DNA from 4 places in the Rhizobium sp. USDA 4016 genome. Region 2 is predicted to be linked to each of the others. Evidence: predicted binding sites of a transcription regulator. Region 2 holds the regulator's gene; each other region holds the start of a gene.
The links. The regulator PhoB, encoded in region 2, activates phosphate uptake and scavenging genes when phosphate is short. The targets are predictions, from matches to a motif close to TGTCATNNANCTGTCAT.
Positions count from the first base shown of each region.

Region 1: the regulator PhoB is predicted to act here: its motif matches at 2,776-2,792, upstream of ACZ9DP_RS36870 (DUF2794 domain-containing protein).
Region 3: the regulator PhoB is predicted to act here: its motif matches at 3,636-3,652, upstream of ACZ9DP_RS23780 (UDP-2,3-diacylglucosamine diphosphatase).
Region 4: the regulator PhoB is predicted to act here: its motif matches at 2,710-2,726, upstream of phnF (phosphonate metabolism transcriptional regulator PhnF).

Region 1 is NZ_JBWCCY010000004.1:4,274,666-4,280,386, forward strand. It holds gene acnA (aconitate hydratase AcnA) at 1-1,577, shown strand, start outside; gene ACZ9DP_RS36865 (DUF1223 domain-containing protein) at 1,799-2,539, shown strand; gene ACZ9DP_RS36870 (DUF2794 domain-containing protein) at 2,814-3,215, shown strand; gene ACZ9DP_RS36875 (GNAT family N-acetyltransferase) at 3,221-3,778, opposite strand; gene ACZ9DP_RS36880 (Bax inhibitor-1/YccA family protein) at 3,880-4,608, opposite strand; gene ACZ9DP_RS36885 (ABC transporter permease) at 4,788-5,721, opposite strand, start outside.
Region 2 is NZ_JBWCCY010000004.1:1,562,789-1,568,509, reverse strand. It holds gene ACZ9DP_RS22860 (hypothetical protein) at 1-243, shown strand, start outside; gene ACZ9DP_RS22855 (hypothetical protein) at 281-469, opposite strand; gene ACZ9DP_RS22850 (winged helix-turn-helix domain-containing protein) at 857-1,543, opposite strand; gene phoB (phosphate regulon transcriptional regulator PhoB) at 1,561-2,244, opposite strand; gene phoU (phosphate signaling complex protein PhoU) at 2,279-2,992, opposite strand; gene pstB (phosphate ABC transporter ATP-binding protein PstB) at 3,027-3,842, opposite strand; gene pstA (phosphate ABC transporter permease PstA) at 3,856-5,142, opposite strand; gene pstC (phosphate ABC transporter permease subunit PstC) at 5,142-5,721, opposite strand, start outside.
Region 3 is NZ_JBWCCY010000004.1:1,736,272-1,741,992, forward strand. It holds gene ACZ9DP_RS23770 (DUF2865 domain-containing protein) at 1-1,067, opposite strand, end outside; gene ACZ9DP_RS23775 (NADP-dependent malic enzyme) at 1,194-3,506, opposite strand; gene ACZ9DP_RS23780 (UDP-2,3-diacylglucosamine diphosphatase) at 3,718-4,524, shown strand; gene ACZ9DP_RS23785 (N-acetyltransferase family protein) at 4,593-5,099, opposite strand; gene ACZ9DP_RS23790 (MFS transporter) at 5,344-5,721, shown strand, end outside.
Region 4 is NZ_JBWCCY010000004.1:3,820,682-3,826,402, forward strand. It holds gene ACZ9DP_RS34765 (ABC transporter ATP-binding protein) at 1-389, shown strand, start outside; gene dapB (4-hydroxy-tetrahydrodipicolinate reductase) at 408-1,232, shown strand; gene ACZ9DP_RS34775 (2,3-bisphosphoglycerate-dependent phosphoglycerate mutase) at 1,255-1,890, shown strand; gene phnF (phosphonate metabolism transcriptional regulator PhnF) at 1,941-2,678, opposite strand; gene phnG (phosphonate C-P lyase system protein PhnG) at 2,794-3,270, shown strand; gene phnH (phosphonate C-P lyase system protein PhnH) at 3,270-3,878, shown strand; gene ACZ9DP_RS34795 (carbon-phosphorus lyase complex subunit) at 3,882-4,988, shown strand; gene ACZ9DP_RS34800 (alpha-D-ribose 1-methylphosphonate 5-phosphate C-P-lyase PhnJ) at 4,985-5,721, shown strand, end outside.

The sequences.
Region 1 (5,721 bases), 2.7 Mb from region 2:
GCGACGTCGTGCCGTCGATGGCAGGTCCGAAGCGTCCTGAGGGCCGCATCGCGCTCGAAGACATCGCGTCCGGTTTCGCCACGTCGATGGACGCCGACTACAAGAAGCCCGGCCAGCTTTCGAACCGTTATGCGGTCGAAGGTACGGACTTCGATCTCGGCCATGGCGACGTTGCCATTGCCGCCATCACATCCTGCACCAATACCTCCAACCCGTCGGTTCTGATTGCTGCCGGCCTGCTCGCCCGCAACGCCGTTGCCAAGGGCCTGAAGACCAAGCCCTGGGTCAAGACTTCGCTGGCGCCTGGATCGCAGGTCGTCGGCGAATATCTTGCCAAGTCCGGCCTGCAGGCCGACCTGGACAAGCTCGGCTTCAACCTCGTCGGCTTCGGCTGCACGACCTGCATCGGCAATTCCGGCCCGCTGCCGGCGCCGGTCTCGAAGACGATCAACGACAAGGGCCTCATCGTTTCGGGCGTGCTTTCGGGCAACCGCAACTTCGAAGGCCGTATCTCGCCGGATGTCCAGGCGAACTATCTGGCATCCCCGCCGCTCGTCGTTGCCTACGCGCTCGCCGGCACGGTCCAGAAGGACCTGACCAAGGAGCCGATCGGCGAAGACCAGAACGGCAAGCCGGTCTATCTCAAGGACATCTGGCCGACCTCGAAGGAAGTTCAGGAGTTCATCCTCAAGTACGTCACCCGCGAACTTTACGAAACGAAGTATGCGGATGTCTTCAAGGGTGATGAAAACTGGCAGGCTGTCCAGGTTCCTCCGGGGCAGACCTACGCCTGGGACGACGACTCGACCTACGTCCAGAACCCGCCTTACTTCGTCGGCATGGGCAAGAAGGGCAGCGGCACCTCGGACATCAAGGGTGCCCGCGTCCTAGGCCTGTTCGGCGACAAGATCACCACCGACCACATTTCTCCGGCCGGTTCGATCAAGGCTGCGTCGCCGGCCGGTTCTTATCTGCTCGAGCACAATGTCGGGGTCGCGGACTTCAACCAGTACGGCACGCGCCGCGGTAACCATGAAGTGATGATGCGCGGCACCTTCGCCAACATCCGCATCCGCAACCACATGCTCGGCCCGAACGGCAAGGAAGGCGGCTACACGATCCACTATCCGTCGAAGGAAGAGGAATCGATCTACGACGCCGCCATGAAGTACAAGGCAGAGGGCGTTCCGCTCGTCATTTTCGCCGGTGTCGAATACGGCAACGGCTCGTCGCGCGACTGGGCGGCGAAAGGCACCAACCTGCTCGGCGTCAAGGCCGTTATCGCGCAGTCCTTCGAGCGTATCCACCGCTCGAACCTGGTCGGAATGGGTGTCATCCCCTTCGTCTTCGAAGACGGCACGACCTGGCAGAGCCTTGGCCTCAAGGGTGACGAGACCGTTACCATCGAGGACCTGGAAAACATCAAGCCGCGCGAGAAGAAGATCGCCAAGATCACCTACAGCGACGGCACGGTGAAGGAGGTTCCCCTCCTGTCGCGCGTCGATACGCTCGACGAAGTGATCTACCTCAACAACGGCGGCATCCTGCAGACGGTTCTGCGCGATCTCGCTGCCTGATTGTTAAGAAACAGGGCACATAATGGCCGCCGGAGAGCAATCTCCGGCGGTTTTTCTTTGCGGGTTTCCATCTCACGCCGATGTGTTCTAGCAGCGATGCCGACGGGCGGCGTCTCACCCCTTCGTGACTTCCCGTTTGCAGTCGGAAGGATTATCTCTACGGGCGTAAGTCAGGGCCTGCGGTATTCGGTCTGCTGCGCGTCTCTGGAAAAGAGGTTGGAATGTCGCCGCGTTTTTTGATTTCGCTGGTCGCCGGTATGGTGCTTACAGCGCCGCTTCATGCCGAAGATGGCAAACTGAAAGGCGTCGTTGAACTTTTCACCTCGCAGGGATGCTCGTCCTGTCCTCCCGCCGATGCAGCCTTCCGGAAGCTGGTTGGCCAGGGCGATGTCATCGCACTCGCCTATCATGTGGACTACTGGAATTATCTTGGGTGGACGGACACGCTCAGTTCGAAGGAAAACACCGAGCGCCAATATGGTTATGCTCGGATGATGGGCCGCAGCAACGTCTACACACCGCAGGTCGTGGTGAACGGCCGCGATCACCTGACTGGCTCGGACCTTTCCGCCATCTATGGCAAGATCGATACATTTTCGACGGAAGGCAAAGGCTTGACCGTGCCCGTGGACGCGCAGCTGCGCGGCGACGAGCTCGAGATCAAGATCGGCGCCGGCGAAGGTAAGGCCAATGTCGTGCTCGTCTATTTCGACAAGGAAAAGACGATCGACGTCGAAAAGGGCGAAAACAGCGGCAAGAAGATTTCCTATCTCAACAGCGTCAGCGATGTCGAAACAGTCGGCATGTGGGATGGCAAGGCGGCAAGCCTGACGCTGCCCGCAAGCGTCCTGCAGAAGCCAGGACTGGAGGGTTGCGCCATCCTGCTTCAGGCGACGACAACGGACGGCGATCCGGCTGCGATCGTCGGCGCAACGATCGTCATGGCAGGCAAGAATATCTGATCGGTTTACCGCTTCGAGGCGGATGGAACGAGGCGGCCCGGCTGATCGTATTCGGGGCTGGGGTTAAGGTCGATACGCTCAGCCGGGCCCTTTGGCGCGCTGGCGCCAAATCAGTGAGCGAACTTCCTCCGGAAATGAGGCGCTGTTTTGACTGAAATGCGGCGCTTGGGAGATTGCATAGCATATGTTTAATGTGATGGTAGCTGCACTTGCAATTTGATGTGGCTCGGGCAAACTGTCGTTCTCCTGTCATAAGTGGAGGCTTGGGAGACTGATGACAGATCAGCCGGATTTGCGGCATGGCGACGCCCGTTCCGCCAGTAGTAGTTCCTCGGTCGTCGTCGATTTAAAAGAGTACAAGCAAAGCAAGGACCCGCCGCCGGTGACCTTTCATCGTCGCGAGTTGGATGCGATTTTGTGGATCTACGGAAGGATGGTTGGCGAAGGCGAGTGGAAAGATTACGCGATCGACCATCTGAAGGAGAAGGCGGTCTTCGCCGTGTTTAAACGTTCAGGCGAGATGCCGCTTTTCCGCATCGAGAAAGATCCGAGGCTCGCCGCCAAGCAGGGCGCTTATTGCGTGATCAATGCAAACGGCATGATCCTCAAGCGCGGCCATGACCTGCAGCAGGTGTTGAAGGTCTTCAACAAGGTTCTCAAACTCGTCGAGACGTAACGGCGTCAGCCGTCAAACAGCGTGCCGGGATAGACCGACGGGTTAGGATCGCTGTCTTTGCCATCGCCGAGCGGCCGCTGCATGATCATCGTGTCGAGCCAGCGGCCGTGTTTGTAGCCGGTACCCTTCAGCAGGCCGGTCTCTTCGAAACCCAATGCGCGGTGAAGCGCGATCGAAGCCGGATGGGCGCCGCCGATGATGGCTACCATCTGGCGGAAGCCGAGTTCCGTGCAGCGCGAAATCAGCGCTGTTAGCAGTGCCCGGCCAATGCCAAGGCCGCGCGCTGTAGGCGCGAGATAGATTGAATCCTCCACAGTCCAGCGATAGGCAGGCCGGGTGCGGAAGGCGGAAGCATAAGCATAGCCGAGCAAGGCTCCATTCTCATCAACCGCCGCGATATAGGGATACCCAAGACTGGTATTTGCAGAGAAGCGAGAGGCCATTTCGGATTCCGAAGGCGGGATGATCTCGTAGCTCGCGACGCCGTTGAGGACTGATTCGCGATAGATTTCCGAGATTGCGGGAAGGTCGGAAGGAGTGGCGTCACGAAGAAAGAAAGGCATTGGATCGGCCGGTCATTGATGGATGCCCTTAGAAAACACTCCATCGCTCGACGTGCAATAAAAAAGGCGGCCGGAGCCGCCTTTTCAATGATGCTGTCCACTTACCTGCGGTTGCCGAGGAACTGCAACAGGAACATGAAGAGGTTGATGAAGTCGAGATAGAGCGTCAGCGCCCCTATGATCGCCTTCCGGCCGGCGACGGCAACGTCATCAGCTTCGAAGTACATTTCCTTGATTCGCTGCGTATCGTAGGCAGTAAGGCCTGCGAAGATCAGGACGCCGATCACTGAGATCGCGAACTGCATCGCAGAGGAGGCCAGGAAAATGTTGACGAGCGAAGCGATGATCAGGCCGAAGAGGCCCATGATCAAAAACGAGCCCATCGCCGACAGGTCACGCTTTGTCGAGTAGCCGTAGAGCGACAGTGCGCCGAAGGAGGCTGCCGTGATGAAGAACGTCTGAACGACGCTCTCGCCCGTGTAGATCAGCAGCAGCGACGAGAGCGACAATCCGACCAGCGCGGCATAGACCCAGAAGGTCGTCTGCGCTGCGGAAACGCTCATGCGGCCGATCCGGAAGCTTAAGAAAAACACCAGAGCCAGCGGAGCGAAGATCACGACCCACTTCAGCGGGCTCACATAGATCGCCTGGCCGAAGGCGGTCAATTGACCATCGGCAAAAGCGAGCTGGAATGACAGAAATGCCGCTACACCCGTGATCGCCAGACCCAGCGCCATCAGGTTGTAGACCTTGAGCATATAGGAGCGCAGGCCCTGATCGATCATCTCGCCAGTTTGTGCGCGGCTTTGGTAGTTACGAAGGTCAGCCATAGTTTCCTCTTAAAAGCTCCGATGGGTATACGGTGTCGGGCTATACGACCCGGGCGCCGCTGCGGAGCTCCAGCATGCCTACCGGTAATATGAGCCTTTCGCCTTTTGCAAACAAGGCCCTTGCAACCCGCGATCGGGTTAAATCGCCGTAAGGTGAAGGGATTTTATCAGCCGCAGATTCATAGTTCGCGCAAAACGGGTGCTGCCTTCTGGCCAAGAATGCGCCAGGTGCCGATGAGCCCGATGCCGACTGTCAGGACCAGCGCGGTGACCAGCGTGAGGCCGGCGACATCCGGCAGGAAGGTCGAAGGCATCCGCATGATGCGGCTGACGATGAACCAGGCCGCAGCGCTGCCGGCGATCAATGCAAAGACCGCTGTTGCAACCCCCAGGATCAGATATTCGTAGCTGAAGGCGCGGATGAGCATTGCCCGCGTCGCGCCAAGCGTCTTCAGGACGACGGCGTCGTGTGTTCGGGCCCGGTTGCCGGCGGCAAGCGCGCCGGCAAGCACCAGAACGGAGGAGATGAGCGCAACGGAGGCCGCGGCGCGGATCGCGGTTGCGAGCTGCGCGACCAGCGTGTTGACAATATCGATTGCGTCCTTGACGCGCACGCTGGTGATCGTCGGATACGTATTGGTCACGGATTTCAGGATAGCCGCTTCTATCGCCGGCGTCGCCGAGGGATCGGTAAGCGTTGCCAGCCAAGCATGCGGAGCGCCGCGGAAGGTATTCGGCGAGAAGACCATGACGAAATTGATCGATAGCGATTCCCACTCGACTTTCCGCAGGTTTGCGATCCTGGCCGTCAGGTTACGGCCGAGCACATTTACGGTGACGGTATCGCCGATTTTGAGGCCGAGTTCCCTGGCTTCTTCCGAGGAGAAGGAGACAAGCGGTTCGCCGCTGTAGTCCTGCGGCCACCAGCTTCCCTCTGTCAGCGAGGCGTTTTCCGGTATCGTCTGGGAATAGGTGATGCCGCGGTCGCCGCGCAGCACCCATTGGCCGCCGGGCGGCACCTGGATCTTGGTCACGTCCTTGCCGTTCAGCGCCAGAATGCGGCCCCGCAGCATCGGCACTTCCACGAGCTTGCCTTCCGGCGCCTGCCGGCTG
Region 2 (5,721 bases):
GCTGCCGAGCACCGTCCGCAGATAAGAACTCTGCTGATCAAGGCCGCCATGACGCTTGCCCAGTACCGCGACGACGTCGGACCACGGATGCGGTTAAAGCCTACGACACCGCACGGCAGGCCGCGGGCGGCCCGATCGCGGGAATTCGAGCGCCGTCTCGAAAAGAAGCTTGTGGCGGTCGCTGCAGAACGGATCAACCTCGGCGCGTTCTATCGCCGCGCCTTTATCGAGGCCATGCATTGACGCCAGGTGCGGTCGCACCTTGCCTTGCCCGCGACGTTCAGATCGCCGCCTGCATCAGGTAGAGGGATCGTTCCGGAGGAAGCTGTGCAACCATTTTCATCATGATCTTGGGATCGACATGGGGAACGGATCGCAGTTGGCCGTCCCGGTAGATGATCGTCAAGACGCGCGTCTCTTCGTCATAATCGAGTTCAGCGATCGTTTTCGTGTACACCAGGAACCGCATGCCGTTTACACCTCGCTGGTCAATGGAACATCACCAAGGTGATGGTGCCGACCATGACCCACCCGGAAACGATAATCAGGGACATTCTCAACAACGCCGTCTTGATCGTCATGGAATACTCCAAATCGCTTCAACCAAACTAGCTGTACTTTGGGACGAGTGTGGCCTATCGGGCCGAACCCTCATCCCAGCGGGATTATATGTCTGACGCCCTTAGGCGAGTATGGGAGCCGAAGGCGGACTGGAATCACCTCCAGCGCGACTAAGCACACCCTAATATAGGCAGTCGCGTGAAATCGACGTGACACACGTATTGCGCGAACAGCTGTATCGCGCGTCTCAATCTGTGCGCACAGCGACGGGGATAGGATAGGAACCTGATCCGGATCAGAAGTCGCCGAGTGCGTAGCCGGCGCCACGCACCGTCCGGATCACCTTATCGGCCTTGCCGAAACTGATGCCCTTCCGGAGACGCCCGATGTGTACGTCGACAGCGCGCTCATCGACACTGGCATCGTTACCCCACAGCGATGCCCTCAATTCCGATCGGGAGTGGACGCGGCCGGGGGACTTCATCAGAAACTCGAGCAGCCTGAACTCGGTGGGGCCGAGCTTGACTTCCTTCTTCTGCCTGTGAACCCGGCGGGCGTTCTTATCGAGCGTCAGATCCCCGACCTTCAGTGTGCTCTCCAGCAGCGCTGGATTGAGACGCCGCAGGAGGTTCCGCAAGCGGATGAGGAGTTCCACGGGGGAGACTGCCTTTATGAGGCAGTCGTCGGCTCCGGCGGAGAGAACGGCCAACCGGTCCTGCTCGAGGGCCGAGTCCAGCAGCACCACGATCGGAAGGCGGGCGGTCGCTCCAGTTGTCCGGAACTGGCGGCATGTCGAGATTGCCATCGAGCCAGGAGCCGGCGCACCGAATATCACCGCATCAGGCAGCCGCAACGCAACGAGCTCGACCAGCGACGCATGCGGGTGAAGACAGTTCACCGAATACCCTTCTGTCTCCAGAGCATGCTTCAGTGTCGCGAGCAGATCTTCGTCCTGCTCAACAACAAGTACCCGCACCGACATCTTCTCCAGCCTCCCTGCTATGCTTCCATCGAATATCCTGCGCCGCGGACGGTGCGGATGACGTCCTGCATGTTGGAGAAGTTCAGCGCCTTGCGCAGTCGACCGACATGAACGTCCACGGTGCGCTCGTCGACATAAATGTCGTGGCCCCAGACACCGTCCAGAAGCTGCGAACGCGAGAAGACGCGGCCGGGCGACGACATCAGGAATTCCAGTAGACGGAATTCGGTCGGGCCGAGACGGACTTCGCGGCTCTTGCGGTGAACACGATGCGTTTCGCGGTCGAGTTCGATATCGCCGCATTTCAGCACCGTGGAGAGCACCTCGGGCTTGGCGCGGCGCAGCATCGCCTTGACGCGGGCAACGAGTTCGGGCGTGGAGAACGGCTTGACCACGTAGTCGTCGGCGCCGGTGGAAAGGCCGCGCACACGCTCGCTTTCCTCGCCGCGCGCCGTCAGCATGATGATCGGCAGACGCTCCGTTTCCGGGCGCATGCGCAGGCGGCGGCAAAGCTCTATGCCCGACACGCCCGGCAGCATCCAATCGAGGATCAGAATATCCGGCGTGCGCTCCTGAAGCCTGATTTCGGCCTCGTCGCCGCGCAGAATGGTGTCGACCTCGAAACCTTCGGCCTCAAGGTTATAGCGAAGAAGCACGCTCAGTGCCTCTTCGTCTTCAACGACTGCAACTCTCGGGATCATTCGGTTCTGTCTCCTGAGGGCCGGTTCGGAATTGTCATTCCGTGACCGCGCCGACGGTGTTGGCAGTATCGTCCTTCGGACGTTCGCCTTCCGGCTGTGCGCCGGTCGCCATGTAATAGATCGTTTCGGCAATGTTAGTGGCGTGATCGCCGATGCGCTCGATGTTCTTCGCACAGAAGAGAAGATGCGTGCAGCTGGTGATGTTGCGCGGATCTTCCATCATGTAGGTCAACAGCTCGCGGAACAGCGAGGTGTACATCGCGTCGATTTCCTCGTCGCGCTCGCGGATCGACTTCGCCTTGTCGGCTGAACGCGAGGCATAGACGTCGAGTACTTCCTTGAGCTGGACCAGCGCCAGTTCGGAAAGATGCTCGAGACCGCGGGCGAGCTTGCGCGGAACGCCGGTGCTCTGCACGGCGATGACACGCTTGGCGGTGTTCTTGCCGAGATCGCCGACGCGCTCGAGATCGGCCGCGATGCGGATCGAGCCCATGATCTCGCGAAGGTCCGAGGCCACCGGCTGGCGGCGGGCAATCGTGACGATCGCCTTGTCGCCGATCTCGCGCTCGGCGTGATCCATGACGACATCGTCGGAGATGACCTTCTGGGCCAAGCCAGCGTCACCGTTAACTAGCGCGCGGACGGCGTCCGACACCATCTGCTCGGCAAGCCCGCCCATTTCCGAGATGCGGCGGGACAAATACTTCAGATCCTCGTCATAGGCAGAAAAGATATGGGTCGATGCCATTGGGATTGTCCTTGAATAGCCTGAACGCCGCAGCTCAGCCGAAGCGGCCCATGATGTAATCCTGGGTGCGCGGGTCGTCCGGATTGGTGAACATCTTGTCGGTGTCATTCTCCTCGACGAGATTGCCGAGGTGGAACATGGCGGTGCGCTGCGAAACGCGGGCTGCCTGCTGCATCGAGTGCGTCACGATGACAATACTGTAGTTCTCGCGAAGCTCGTGGATCAACTCCTCGACCTTGGCGGTCGCGATCGGATCGAGCGCCGAGCACGGTTCGTCCATCAGGATGACTTCCGGGCTGACGGCAACGGCGCGCGCGATGCACAAGCGCTGCTGCTGGCCGCCCGACAGACCGGTGCCGGATTCCTGCAGGCGGTCCTTGACTTCGTTCCAGAGGCCGGCCTTATGGAGGCTGCTTTCGACGATCTGATCAAGGTCGGCCTTCGACCTCGCAATTCCATGGATGCGCGGTCCGTAAGAAACGTTCTCGTAGATAGACTTCGGGAACGGGTTCGGCTTCTGGAAGACCATGCCGACGCGGGCGCGGAGTTCCACGACGTCGATGTCCGGATCGTAGATATCCGCGTCGTCCAGCTTGATTTCGCCCGTGACGCGGCAATTGTCGATCGTGTCGTTCATGCGGTTCAAGCAACGCAGGAACGTGGACTTGCCGCAGCCCGATGGGCCGATGAGGGCGGTAACAGTGTTTTCGCGGACGTTCAGGTTCACGTCGAAAAGCGCACGCTTCTCGCCGTAGTAGACAGACACCGTCTTGCCGACCATCTTATAGGCGCTCGTATTCAGTTTCTGCTCCAGAGCCTTCTCAACTGCTGTTTCAGTCAACATGTTCATAATCCTTACTCCGTTACCAGCGGCGTTCAAAACGCTGCCTGAGGAAGATGGCGATTGCATTCATCAATATGAGGAAGCCCAACAGCACGAGAATTGCGGCGGAGGTCCTCGATACGAAGCCGCGCTCCGGGCTGTCCGCCCAGATGTAGATCTGGCTGGGAAGGGCCGTCGACGCCGCGAAGATACCATCCGGCGGGCTTGTGATGAAGGCGTTCATACCAATGAGCAGCAGCGGCGCCGTTTCACCAAGCGCTCGCGCGAGCGAGATGATCGCGCCGGTCATGACGGTCGGCATGGCGAGCGACAGCACGTGATGGAAGATCATCTCGTGCTTGGAGGCGCCGACCCCGAGAGCCGCCTCGCGGATCGAGGAAGGCACCGCTTTCAGCGACACGCGTGTGACGATGATGAGCGTCGGCAGCGTCATCAGCGAGAGAACGAGGCCGCCGACGAGCGGAGACGACCGCGGTAGGCCGAAGCCGTTCAGGAAGACGGCGAGCCCGAGGAGACCGAAGACCACCGACGGGACCGCCGCAAGGTTGTTGATGTTGATCTCGATGAGGTCGGTGAAACGGTTCTTGGGAGCGAACTCTTCCAGGTAGATCGCCGCCGCGATGCCGATCGGGAAGCTGATCGCGAAGCAGACCAGCAGCGACCAGAACGATCCGGAAATCGCGCCAGCCAAGCCAGCCAGTTCCGGGAAGCGGCTGTCGGCATTGAGGAAGAGCGCCCAGTTGAACGGGCTGGAGATCACGCCCTTGGATACGAGCTGGTCGATCATGCCGATCTGCTCGTCGCTGACGCGGCGCTGGCTCTCGGGCGTGTCCCGGCTGATCTCACCCTTGACGAACTGGTCGGCCGGGTCCGACATCGGGATAACGAAGGTGCTCGGCCCCTTAAGGCGCGCCGGATCCTTGATGACCGCGTCGCGGACGAGGAACGGTGCCGACGACGTGAAGAGGTCGAAGTAGGCCTTCTCCTGCCTGCGAGGCAAATCCCCCACCTGAGTGCGCAACGCGTCGCGTACAGCGCCGCGCCAATCGGCCTTCATCATATCGCTTGTATCGAGCTCAGCTTTGCTCAGGTCGATGTTGATGGTGGCCACCGTCTGGGTGAACGCCTTGTACCCCGTGAGCGTCAGAGAACCGATGAGGAAGGCGAGGAAGCCGAGCGCGAAAACAATCGCGATCATGCCATAAACCTGGAGACGGCGCTCGGCGGCATAGCGTGCCTTCCGGCGCGCCTTCATGTCGTCCGAATGCCAGTTGACACGCGTTCCGGCGACTGCGGTCGTGGACATCAGTATTTCTCCCGGTACTTGCGCACGGTGCGCAGCGCGATGAGGTTCAAGCCGAGCGTGACGAGGAAGAGCACGAGGCCGAGTGCAAAGGCCGCCAGCGTCTTCGGGTTGTCGAACTCCGAGTCGCCAATCAGCAGGGTGACGATCTGGACGGTCACGGTGGTGACCGCGTCGAACGGGTTGAGAGTAATCTTCGCGATCAGGCCGGCCGCCATGACGACGATCATCGTCTCGCCGACCGCACGGCTGAGTGCAAGAAGTACGCCGCCGATAATCCCTGGCAAAGCGGCGGGCAGCAGGACCTTGCGGATAGTCTCTCCCTTCGTCGCGCCAAGAGCCAGCGAACCGTCGCGCATGGCACGGGGCACTGCGGCGAAGGCGTCGTCCGAAAGCGAGGAGATGAACGGGATGATCATCACACCCATGACAAGGCCGGTGGCAAGCGCGCTGTTCGGCGACGAGGGTATCCCGACGGCCGCGCCCAGAGCCCTGATAGCAGGGGCGACAGTCAGCACGGCGAAGAAGCCGTAGACGACCGTCGGAACACCGGCGAGAATTTCGAGAAGCGGCTTCACGACG
Region 3 (5,721 bases), 170 kb from region 2:
GGTCCGGGCGTTGCGGGGTTCTTGAGATCGATCGCGCCCTGATCGCCGGCGAGAAACTGCGGACCGACCTGGCGGACTTTGCTATTCGCCGGGTCATAAGGGCGGTCCGGCACCTGCGGCTGCGGGGCAGGTGTGGACGCGGCGCCCGATGGCGGCTTCGTCTTGATACTGGTGATCGAGCCTTTCCTCGGCGGTTCGCTGATCGCCTGATTCTTGCGCATGTTCTCGTAATAGGCAGAGAGATTGCAGAAACAGGAGGACTTTTGGCCGGGCGCGCGGTTCTTGTAGGCAAAGGCATTCTGCATGGCGCTGTAGGGCGCACCGGTCGAGGCCGAGATCATGTTTGCGGCTTCGGTATTCGAGATGTCTTGATAGAAAAGCTCCGTCTCGATACCGGGGCACATTTTCGAACACGTCGCTGCGTCGCGGTTGAAATCGATCGATGTTGCATTCGTGGTGATCGGGAAGAAGCCGCCGTCGCAGGTGCGCACGCACATGGTGCTGACATGCGACATGAGCTCGCCGCGCGGCACGCCATATTGCATGTCGCCGTGTTCGCCTTCTCCAAGCGGAATGAAGGTATCGCTCCGCATCGCCTGTTCTTCGGGACTTGGTGCCGGCGCATAGGCCTGCGGATCCGGCGCATAGTCGAGTTCGTCGTTGCAGCCGTTGTCTTCGAGCGCCGCCATCAGCTCGCGGCGCACGCGATAATCGGCGCCGCCCTGATTGCGCAGTTCGTTGCGCCGCTCCTGCAGGTATCGAATGTTGTCGACCATGCGCGCCTCGGACTGCTGCAGCTCGCTGCAATAATCCGCATTCTCGCCGCCGATCACGACCATGCTGTCCATCGAGCAGCCGTAGCCGCGAAGGTCGTTGCGGACTTTACGAAGCTCGAGATTCTGCTCGGCGATCGCGCTCGCATATTGGCGGACTTCGGGGCCGTTGCCGATGACATGGGGCAGATCGGCGATGCGGCCGCGCAGGTCGTCGCAGATCGCATGCGTCTGCGCGGCAGCAGGCGCGGCCAAGGCAAGCAGGATCGCAAGGGTCAGGTTTCGGCGTTTCACGGCATCATCCCGCAGCAAGGTCAGGCCAGAGCACGGCGTGACATTCGCCGCATCCCGGCTTTCTAACCTGCTTCCGTTAACAAGCTGGCGACGCAATTGTAACGCATTTTCGCATTTTGCGACAACTTACGCCGGCTGAGAAGCCTCGACGACGGCAAGCGCGGCCATGTTGACCACGCCGCGCGAGGTGACCGAAGTCGACAGGATATGCGCAGGCTGTGCGGTCCCCAGCAGAATCGGGCCGACATGGAGCGCATCCATCATGGTGCGGACGAGGCCGAGCGAGATGTTGGCGGCATCGAGGTTCGGGAAAAGCAATAGGTTGGCTTCGCCGGCAAGCGAACTATCCGGCATGGCGCGCTTGCGCAGCGCTTCCGACAGTGCAGAACCGGCTTGCATTTCACCATCGACCTCCAGATCGGGGGCTTGTTCGCGCACGAGCTGCAGGGCATCGCGCATCTTGCGTGCACTCTCGGAGTTTCGGGAGCCGAAATTCGAATGGCAGATCAGCGCGGCCTTCGGCGTAATGCCGAAGCGGCGAACCTCCTGGGCCGCGAGAACGGCGATCTCGGCGATTTCCTCATGTGTCGGATTGTAGTTCACGAAGGTATCGGCGAAGAAGACCGGCCCTTTCTGGGTGATCAATAGGCTGAGACCGGCGAAGGTGCAGGCACCTGGCCGCTTGCCGATGATTTGGCCGACGTCTTTCAGGTGGCGGTCGAAGCGGCCTTCCACGCCGCAGATGAGGGCATCCGCCTCGCCGCGCTTCACCGACAAGGCGCCGATAACCGTGTTGTTAGTGCGCACGATCGTGCGGGCGGCTTCCGGATTGATGCCGGCGCGGCCGACGAGGGCGAAGTAGTCTTCGACATAGTCGCGGTAGCGCGGGTCGTCTTCGGGATTCACCACGGCGAAATCGATGTTCGGGCGAATGCGGATGCCGAACCGCTTGAGGCGAGCCTCGATGACCGAGGGGCGGCCGATCAGAATCGGCTCGCCGGTCTTTTCCTCCAGCAGAACCTGAGCCGCGCGCAGGACGCGCTCGTCTTCTCCCTCCGCGAAGATGACGCGTTTCTTCTCAGAAAGCTTGGCGCTGGTAAAGATCGGCTTCATGACGAAGCCCGAACGCCAAACGAAGCGGTTCAACTGATCGAGATAGGCGTCGAAATCGGCAATCGGCCGCGACGCGACGCCCGTCTCGGCGGCGGCTTTGGCGACAGCCGGGGCGATGCGCAGGATGAGACGCGGATCGAAGGGCGAAGGAATGAGGTAATTCGGACCGAAGACAGGCGTCTCGCCGGAATAGGCGCGGGCCGCGACGTCCGACACTTCCTCGCGGGCAAGCCCCGCGATGGCCTTGACGGCCGCCATCTTCATTTCTTCGTTGATGGCGGTGGCGCCGCAATCGAGCGCGCCGCGGAAGATATAGGGGAAGCAGAGGACGTTGTTCACCTGGTTCGGGAAGTCCGAGCGGCCGGTGCAGATCATTGCGTCCGGGCGGGCGGCGCGCGCGAGGTCTGGCATGATTTCAGGGGTCGGATTGGCGAGAGCCATGATGAGCGGCTTGTCCGCCATCTGTGACAGGAGGTCGGGCTTCAGGACACCGGCAGCCGAAAGGCCAAGGAAAACATCGGCGCCGCCGATATTGTCGGCGAGCGTACGCATCTTACTTTTCTGTGCATAGACAGCCTTCCATTCGTCCATCAGTTCGGTGCGGCCTTCATAGACGAGGCCTTCGATATCGTGGACCCAGATGTTTTCGCGCTTCGCGCCGAGCGTCACCAGGAGGTTGAGGCAGGCGAGTGCTGCGGCACCCGCGCCGGAGGCGACGATCTTCACATCCTCGATCTTCTTGCCGGCAAGTTCCAGTCCGTTAAGGATCGCGGCGGCGACGATGATGGCCGTGCCGTGCTGGTCGTCATGGAAGACCGGGATCTTCATCTTCCCGCGAAGCTGGCGCTCGACCTCGAAGCATTCCGGCGCCTTGATGTCCTCGAGATTGATGCCGCCGAAGGTCGGCTCCAGCGAGGCGATGGTGGAGACCATCTGGTCGACGGTGGGGGCCTCGATTTCGACGTCGAAGACGTCGATGCCTGCAAACTTCTTGAAGAGAACGGCCTTGCCTTCCATGACGGGCTTGGAGGCGAGCGGGCCGATGTTGCCGAGGCCGAGAACCGCTGTGCCGTTGGAGATGACGGCGACGAGATTGGCGCGCGAGGTATAATCGGCCGCCGTCTCCGGATTGTCACGGATGGCAAGGCAAGGTGCTGCGACGCCGGGCGAATAGGCGAGTGCCAGGTCGCGCTGGTTGCCGAGCGGCTTGATCGCCTGGATTTCAAGTTTGCCGGGACGGGGATAACGATGGAAGAAAAGCGCCTGTTCGTCGAGGTTTCCGCCTGTCTCGTTCTTCTCCGTCTTGGATTTTTCCTGATGATCCATTGCCGTCTCCGCTGCCGCACTCACATCTTTTGAAGACTTCTCCATACATCAATCGGCTGGAAGGGACAGTCAGAAATTCGCATCCGGGCGGAAAACTCGTGAGCGCTGCGATGCGCCAATTCGCGCATCTGTCATCTTCCTGAAACACGAGTCTGATTTTGGAAGGCGAGATGAACGATAGGACGCAGGCAAGATGCTTGTGAAAGACAATATGGATACTCGACACTTCCGTACTCTGTTCATTTCCGATGTGCATCTCGGCTCGAAGGCGGCGAAGGCGGACTTCCTCCTCGATTTTCTCCGCTACCACGACGCCGATACGATATTCCTCGTCGGCGACATCGTCGACGGCTGGCGACTGAAGCGCAGCTGGTACTGGCCGCAGGTCTGCAACGACGTCGTGCAGAAGCTGCTGCGCAAGGCCCGCAAGGGCACGCGGATCGTCTATATCCCGGGCAATCACGACGAATTCCTGCGCGACTTCCCCGGCATGCATTTCGGCGGTATCGAAGTCGCCGAGCGCATGATGCATGACGGCGCGGACGGCAAGAAATACCTGATCCTGCATGGAGACGAGTTCGACGTCGTCGTCCGCAATGCCCGCCTGCTCGCCTATCTCGGGGACTGGGCCTATGACACGGCGATCAAGATCAACGTCGTGCTGGCCGCGATCCGCCGCCGCATGGGCATGCCCTATTGGTCTTTCTCCGCCTGGGCCAAGCTGCAGGTGAAGCATGCCGTCAATTTCATCGGCGAGTTCCAGCGCGTCGTGGCCGACGAAGCCCGAAAGCATGGCGCCGACGGCGTCATCTGCGGCCACATCCACCATGCCGTGATCGAGGACATGGACGGCGTGCGCTATATCAACACCGGCGACTGGGTGGAGAGCTGTACGGCGATCGCCGAGCATGAGGACGGCACGTTCGAGCTCATCACCTGGAGCACGTTAGCCGACGCTCAAGCCATCCCGCTGGCGATCGAGCACCGCGACAGCGAACTCGAGCCGCAGGCCGCCTGAATTTCTGTTGTGAATACTGAAGCGATACGGTGTCTAGTGCGATGCAGCGAGCTGGCTCGTGGCGTCGACTATCGCGGGCCTAGTTCCAGCCGCATGAGAATTTCATCATAATGAGTATCGCCCACCTTTAGAGCTTCGATTTCGACGGCCCATTCTTCAAAGCCTACGGATTTGTAAAGCCGGATGGCCGGAACGTTGGACGACACGACGCTGAGCCGGAGCGAGCGTAAAATCGTGCCAACTTCGTCGATGGCAGCACTCAGCAGTAAGGGTGAGAGTCCTGTGCCCCGTGCCGTTTGGCGGACGTACATTCCCCAGATCGATCCAATATGTTGCGTCTTGATGCCTTTGGATTTCGACACACCGATCGTTCCGGCAAGCATTCCGTCATCGGAGAGCCCTCCGATGACAAGACAGTTCTCGAGCCTGTCAGCGAATTGGGCCCCCGATTGACTCTGCTCTTCTTCCCATGACGCGCCAAATGCCTCTGGATGGTTCGCGAGAGCCTCCAGGCGAATTTCCCTAAAAGAGGACGCATCATTCCGGTCGAGGCGGCGAATCTTATATGGGCACACAGGTATATCCCCTTCTTTTTCTTGGAAGGGCGACCGAACCACCTAACGGTAACGGCCGCATGACACTTGGCTCAAAATCCTCGACACTCTGCGCGGGCCCCAAACATTAGCGACTTTTAGTTACGATGGATTGTGAGCGAAGGGGACAAGCTTTTTCTTGAAACGTTTCAGAAAGGCTATTTCTGGCCATAGTCGCCCTTGGGTTGATGTGCTAGGCAAGGTCTAGTTTCCTGCAGGTCCACCGATGATTCCCGCCCAGAATGCCCCGACAGGCGAGGGCGCGCCGCCGCGCTTCCGGCTGCTCAGCGCCCTGTCCTATTGCGCTCCGCTGACTGTCAACGGTGTCGTTCTTCCCTTCTTTCCCGTCTGGCTCGCGTTCCACGAATTCTCCGATCATGAAATCGGCATCATCCTGGCGGTGCCGATGGTGGTGCGCGTCCTCGTTGCGCCGATCATCGCCATGTACGCCGACCGAATGAAGGAGCGCGCCGACGTGTTGTTGTGGTCCGGCGGACTGTCGCTGCTGACGGCGGTCGCGCTCTGCTGGACGACAAGCTTCTGGCCGGTCCTGATCGTTTTCAGCATGCAGGGGGCGACCTTTGCGCCCTATCTGCCGGTCGTC
Region 4 (5,721 bases), 2.3 Mb from region 2:
ATGAATTCATCCTCGCGCAACCCAACGGCTACGACACATCTGTCGGCGAAAACGGCGTGACGCTGTCAGGCGGCCAGCGCCAGCGACTGTCGATCGCCCGGGCGCTCGTCCGGAAAGCGCCGATCCTGCTTCTCGACGAGGCTACATCGGCACTCGATACGGAATCCGAAGCGGCCGTGCAGAGGGCGCTCGATGAAGCGATGACCGGCCGCACCGTCGTCGTCATCGCCCATCGTCTTTCGACGGTCGTACGTGCCGACAAGATGGTCGTGATGCAGCAGGGCCGTGTCGTCGAAGAAGGCAATCACGAGACGCTTGCGAAGCGCAACGACGGACTTTACGCTCGCCTCAACAATCTTCAGCGGCCCGCCGCCTCGGATTCTTTTTGACACGGATTATGAGCTGACATGAGCGATGCTGCGATGAAGCTGGTGGTGGTTGGGGCAGCGGGTCGCATGGGACAAACGCTGATCCGGCTTATCGATTCCATGGAGGGTGTCACGCTGCATGCGGCCGTGGCCCGGCCCGGCTCGCCATTCGTCGGCAAGGATGCAGGCGAAATCGCAGGCCTTGGACCAAACGGCGTCACCATTGGGGACGACCCTCTCGCGGCCTTTCTTCATGCCGACGGCGTCCTGGATTTTACAACGCCCGCGACGACAAACGAATTTGCTGCACTCGCCGCTCAGGCGCGCATCGTCCATGTCATCGGCACGACCGGGTGTTCGGATGCGGATAATGCCAAGATCGCGGCAGCATCGCGTCATGCGCGTATCGTGAAATCGGGCAATATGAGCCTTGGCGTGAACCTCCTCAGCGTTTTCGTGGAGCAGGCTGCACGAGCGCTCGATGCTGCCGATTGGGATATCGAAATCCTCGAAATGCACCACAAGCGCAAGGTCGATGCGCCGTCGGGCACCGCCCTGCTTCTGGGAGAAGCTGCCGCCAAAGGCCGGAATATCGACCTGTCGTCGCAATCCGTGCGCGTCCGCGACGGCCATACCGGCGCGCGCGAGACGGGTACGGTCGGTTTTGCGACCCTGCGCGGCGGTTCGGTGATCGGCGAACATTCCGTTCTCTTCGCCGGAGAAGGCGAGATAGTATCGATGTCGCACAGCGCCGCTGACCGCTCGATCTTCGCGCGCGGCGCCATCAAGGCGGCGCTCTGGGCGCGCGACAAGAAGCCCGGCTTTTACTCCATGCTCGACGTGCTCGGGCTCTCCTCACATTGATCTTACTACGGAGGCATATTTCATGAGCGGCACCCTCGTCCTCGTTCGCCACGGCCAGAGCGACTGGAACCTGAAAAATCTCTTCACCGGCTGGAAGGATCCGGATCTCACGGAACTCGGTATCGAAGAAGCCAATACGGGAGGGCAGGCGCTTGCCGACTACGGCATAAAATACGATATCGCCTTCACGTCGGCGCTCGTGCGCGCGCAGCACACGCTGACGCTCATTCTCGACAAAATCGGCCAGCCGGACCTCAAGACGATCCGCGACCAGGCGCTGAACGAGCGCGACTACGGTGACCTCTCGGGCCTCAACAAGGACGATGCCCGCGCCAAATGGGGCGAGGAGCAGGTTCATATCTGGCGGCGTTCCTACGACGTCCCGCCTCCTGGCGGCGAAAGCCTGCGCGACACCGGCGCGCGCGTCTGGCCTTACTATCTCACCGAGATTCTGCCACGCGTGCTGCGCGGTGAAAAAGTGCTCGTCGCTGCCCACGGCAACTCGCTGCGTTCGCTGGTCATGGTGCTGGACCGCCTGACCAAGGAACAGATCCTGGCACTCAACCTCGCGACCGGCGTTCCCATGGTCTACAAGCTCAATGCCGACTCCACCGTCGCTTCCAAGGAAGTGCTCGGCGATATGTCCGGGGCGCATTAAGCCTTCGACATCTCATTCAAAAGCCGGGCTCGCTGCCCGGCTTTTTCAGTTCAATTCTCTATCGTGAACTGCACCCTGTCGGCTGCAAAGCGGCTGATCGAGTACTGAACCGGCACGCCGTCAAGATCGGTATTCATTGCCTTGGCGATGAGCAGGATGGCGCCCGGCGTCAATTCCAGCGTGGCGATGTCGTGTGAATCGGCGTGAGCGGCGGTAATCTCGGTCGTTGCGCGGACGTAATCCGGCAGGCCGAGTTCGGCAAAGGCCTTGGTGATCGATTCCGTCTTGCGATAGACTTCGTCGATACCGGCAAACCGGTCGGCCGGAAACCATGTCGTTGCGCAAGATACCGGCCGCTTGTCGGCCAGACGCAATGTTTCGAGACGGATCACCGCCGTCCCGGACCTAAGCCTCAGCCAGCGCGCAACGTCAGCATCAGCCCTCTCTTCCGCATGGTCGAGCAGCAGGCCGCGCATCTCGCGCGCCTGAGCGCCAATACCGGCAGTGAAGCGCGTACGCCGCGTGATCGGGAAATTCAGCCGCTCCTTCCGCTCGATCAGGGTGCCGCGGCCTTGCACTGCGCGCACGATACCTTCCTGAGCAAGGGCGGCAAGCGCGCTTCTGACCGTATGGCGATTGACGCCGAATCGCAGCGCCAGAACAGTTTCCGGCGGCACCATGCCGGTCTCGTCATACGCCCCGGCACTGATTGCGTCGCGAATACGGTCCGCGATCTGGCGCCAGAGCGCCACGCCCGTCTGTCTCTGTACCTGGTTCAGTCCGGCCATTCGTTCCCGCCCTGCACTTTCGCTTGAGTGATGTCACACGCTTGTCACGTCCTCACCTTAAGGCTACAAGTACCTTGTATGGTTGTCTATATCAATAGACATTTAGGGAACAGCGATGACATCAGCCAAACAGAAGAACCTTGCAACCCAGCCCGAGATTGACCGCAAGCGCGTTGCCGATCTTCTCGCGCGGGCTGAACGGCACGAACTCGTTGAAACCTTTGACGCACTCGCTGAAAAGCCAGCGGCTCAACCGGTGCGCGGGCCGGAAACCGGTCTCGTGATGGTGCGCGGCCGCATCGGCGGCGGCGGCGCCCCCTTCAATCTCGGCGAGGTCACGGTTACGCGCGCAACAATACGGCTTGGTTCCGGCGCCGTGGGTCATGCACAGGCGCTCGGCACGGACCGCGAAAAGGTAAGGCTTGCCGCGATCTTCGACGCACTGTGGCAGGACGATGCGATGAAGGATTTCGTCGAGGAGAGGCTGCTTTCGCCAATCGCGGCGCGGATCGCTGGGGTCGATCAGCGCAAGGCGGACGAGACGGCGGCGACACGGGTCGATTTCTTCACCATGGTGCGCGGAGACGACTGATGAGCCTCAAGACAGAAGCCCTGACGGGTGGTTTTGCCGAACCGGTCTTCCACGCCCAAAGCGTCTTCAAGACCATGATGGATGGCATGGCGCGCCCCGGCACGATCCAGACCATCGCGCCCGAAGTCGCGCCACCTGCGCCACTTGGCGTAGCCGCAGGCGCAATTGCGCTGACGCTGTGCGACCATGATACACCGGTCTGGCTATCTTCCGGGCTCGCGAAATCCGCAATGCTCGATTGGCTCGGCTTTCACACCGGCGCGCCCGTGGTGCCGGAAAGGGCCGAAGCCCGCTTTGCCTTTATTGAGCACGGCGTGACGCTTTCCTCGTTTGGACTCTTTGCCTTAGGCACGCAGGAATATCCTGATCGCTCGACGACGCTGATCGTCGAACTTGCAGGACTCGAAGGGGGCCGCCGGCTGGCCTTGACGGGCCCCGGCATTCAAGGCGTGAACGAGATTGCGCCTGTCGGCCTGCCGGAGGCGTTCCTGCGGCTCTGGGCGGAAAACCACGCCCTCTTTCCGCGTGGCATCGACCTCATGCTGACGGCAGGCAGCCGTTTCCTCTGCTTGCCGCGCACCACCAAGATCATCGCAACGGAGATGTGAGCCATGTATGTTGCCGTCAAAGGGGGTGAGGCCGCCATCGAGAATGCCCATCGCCTACTTGCCGACCGCCGTCGCGGCGACCGCTCGCTGCCTGCGATCGGCATCGACCAGATCGTCGCACAGCTGGCTCTTGCCGTCGACCGTGTCATGGCGGAAGCCTCGCTCTACGACCGCACGCTCGCCGCACTTGCCGTCCGTCAATCGCGCGGCGACATGATCGAGGCAATTTTCCTGCTGCGCGCCTATCGCACGACGCTGCCACGCTTCGGCTATTCGAAACCGCTCGACACCGCGGCGATGAAGATCGAGCGCCGCGTTTCGGCGACCTACAAGGATTTGCCTGGCGGCCAGCTTCTCGGTCCGACCTTCGACTACACCCACCGACTGCTTGATCCTTCGCTGCTTTCCGACGAGACCGTTGAAGAACCGGCGCAACGCCCTGCCGAAGCCGGCCGCATGATGCGCGTGTCGGAGATCCTTGGCCAGGAGGGGCTGATCGAGGCCGACGGCGATATGCCGGAGGATCACGAGATCGGTGACCTTACTCGTGAACCGATGGAATTTCCGATGAGCCGCGACCTTCGCCTGCAGGCGCTCGCCCGCGGCGACGAGGGCTTCCTCCTGGCACTCGGCTACTCCACACAACGGGGCTACGGCCGCAATCATCCCTTCACGGGGGAAATCCGCATTGGCGAGGTCGAAGTGGAGTTTTACGTTCCCGAACTCGGCTTTGCCGTGTCGCTCGGCGTTATCCAATTGACGGAATGCCAGATGGTCAATCAGTTCAAGGGTTCGGCCAAGGCACCGCCGCAGTTCACGCGCGGCTACGGCCTCGTCTTCGGCCAGAGCGAACGGAAGGCGATGTCGATGTCGCTGGTCGATCGCGCGCTACGCGCCGAAGAGCTCGGGGAAGACATCGCGGCGCCGGCACAGGACGAGGAATTCGTCATTTCTCACTCCGACAATGTCCAGGCGACCGGCTTCGTCGAGCACCTGAAATTGCCGCACTATGTGGATTTCCAGGCCGAACTGGACCTTGTCCGCCGCATGCGCCGCGACTTCGAGGCAAGCCGAGCCGGCGGCGACACCATCAAGGAGGCGGCCGAATGAGCGATCTTGCCAGCTACAACTTCGCCTATCTCGACGAGCAGACCAAGCGGATGATCCGCCGCGCCATCCTGAAGGCGATTGCGATTCCCGGTTATCAGGTGCCTTTTGCTTCGCGCGAAATGCCCATGCCCTATGGTTGGGGCACCGGTGGAGTGCAGGTGACCGCTTCGATCATCGGGCCGGACGACGTGCTCAAGGTCATCGACCAGGGCGCCGACGACACCACAAACGCTGTCTCCATCCGCGCCTTCTTCCAGAAGGTCGCAAACGTCGCGGTGACCACCCGCACCAAGGATGCGACGATCATCCAGACGCGCCACCGCATCCCGGAAGAAACGCTCGGAGCCAACCAAGTGCTCGTCTACCAAGTGCCGATCCCCGAACCGCTCCGCTTCCTCGAGCCACGTGAAACCGAAACGCGAAAGATGCATGCGCTAGAAGAATACGGCCTCATGCATGTGAAGCTCTATGAGGACATCTCCCATAACGGCCGCATCTCCAAGACCTATGCCTATCCCGTGAAGGTCGCCGGCCGCTACGTGATGGATCCTTCGCCGACGCCGAAATTCGACAATCCGAAGATGCATCTGTCGGACGCGCTGCAGCTCTTCGGCGCCGGCCGCGAGAAACGGATCTATGCCGTGCCGCCCCATACTGAAGTCGTCAGCCTCGATTTCGAAGACTACCCTTTCGAGATCCAGCGCTTCGGCAAACCCTGCGCGCTTTGCAGCGC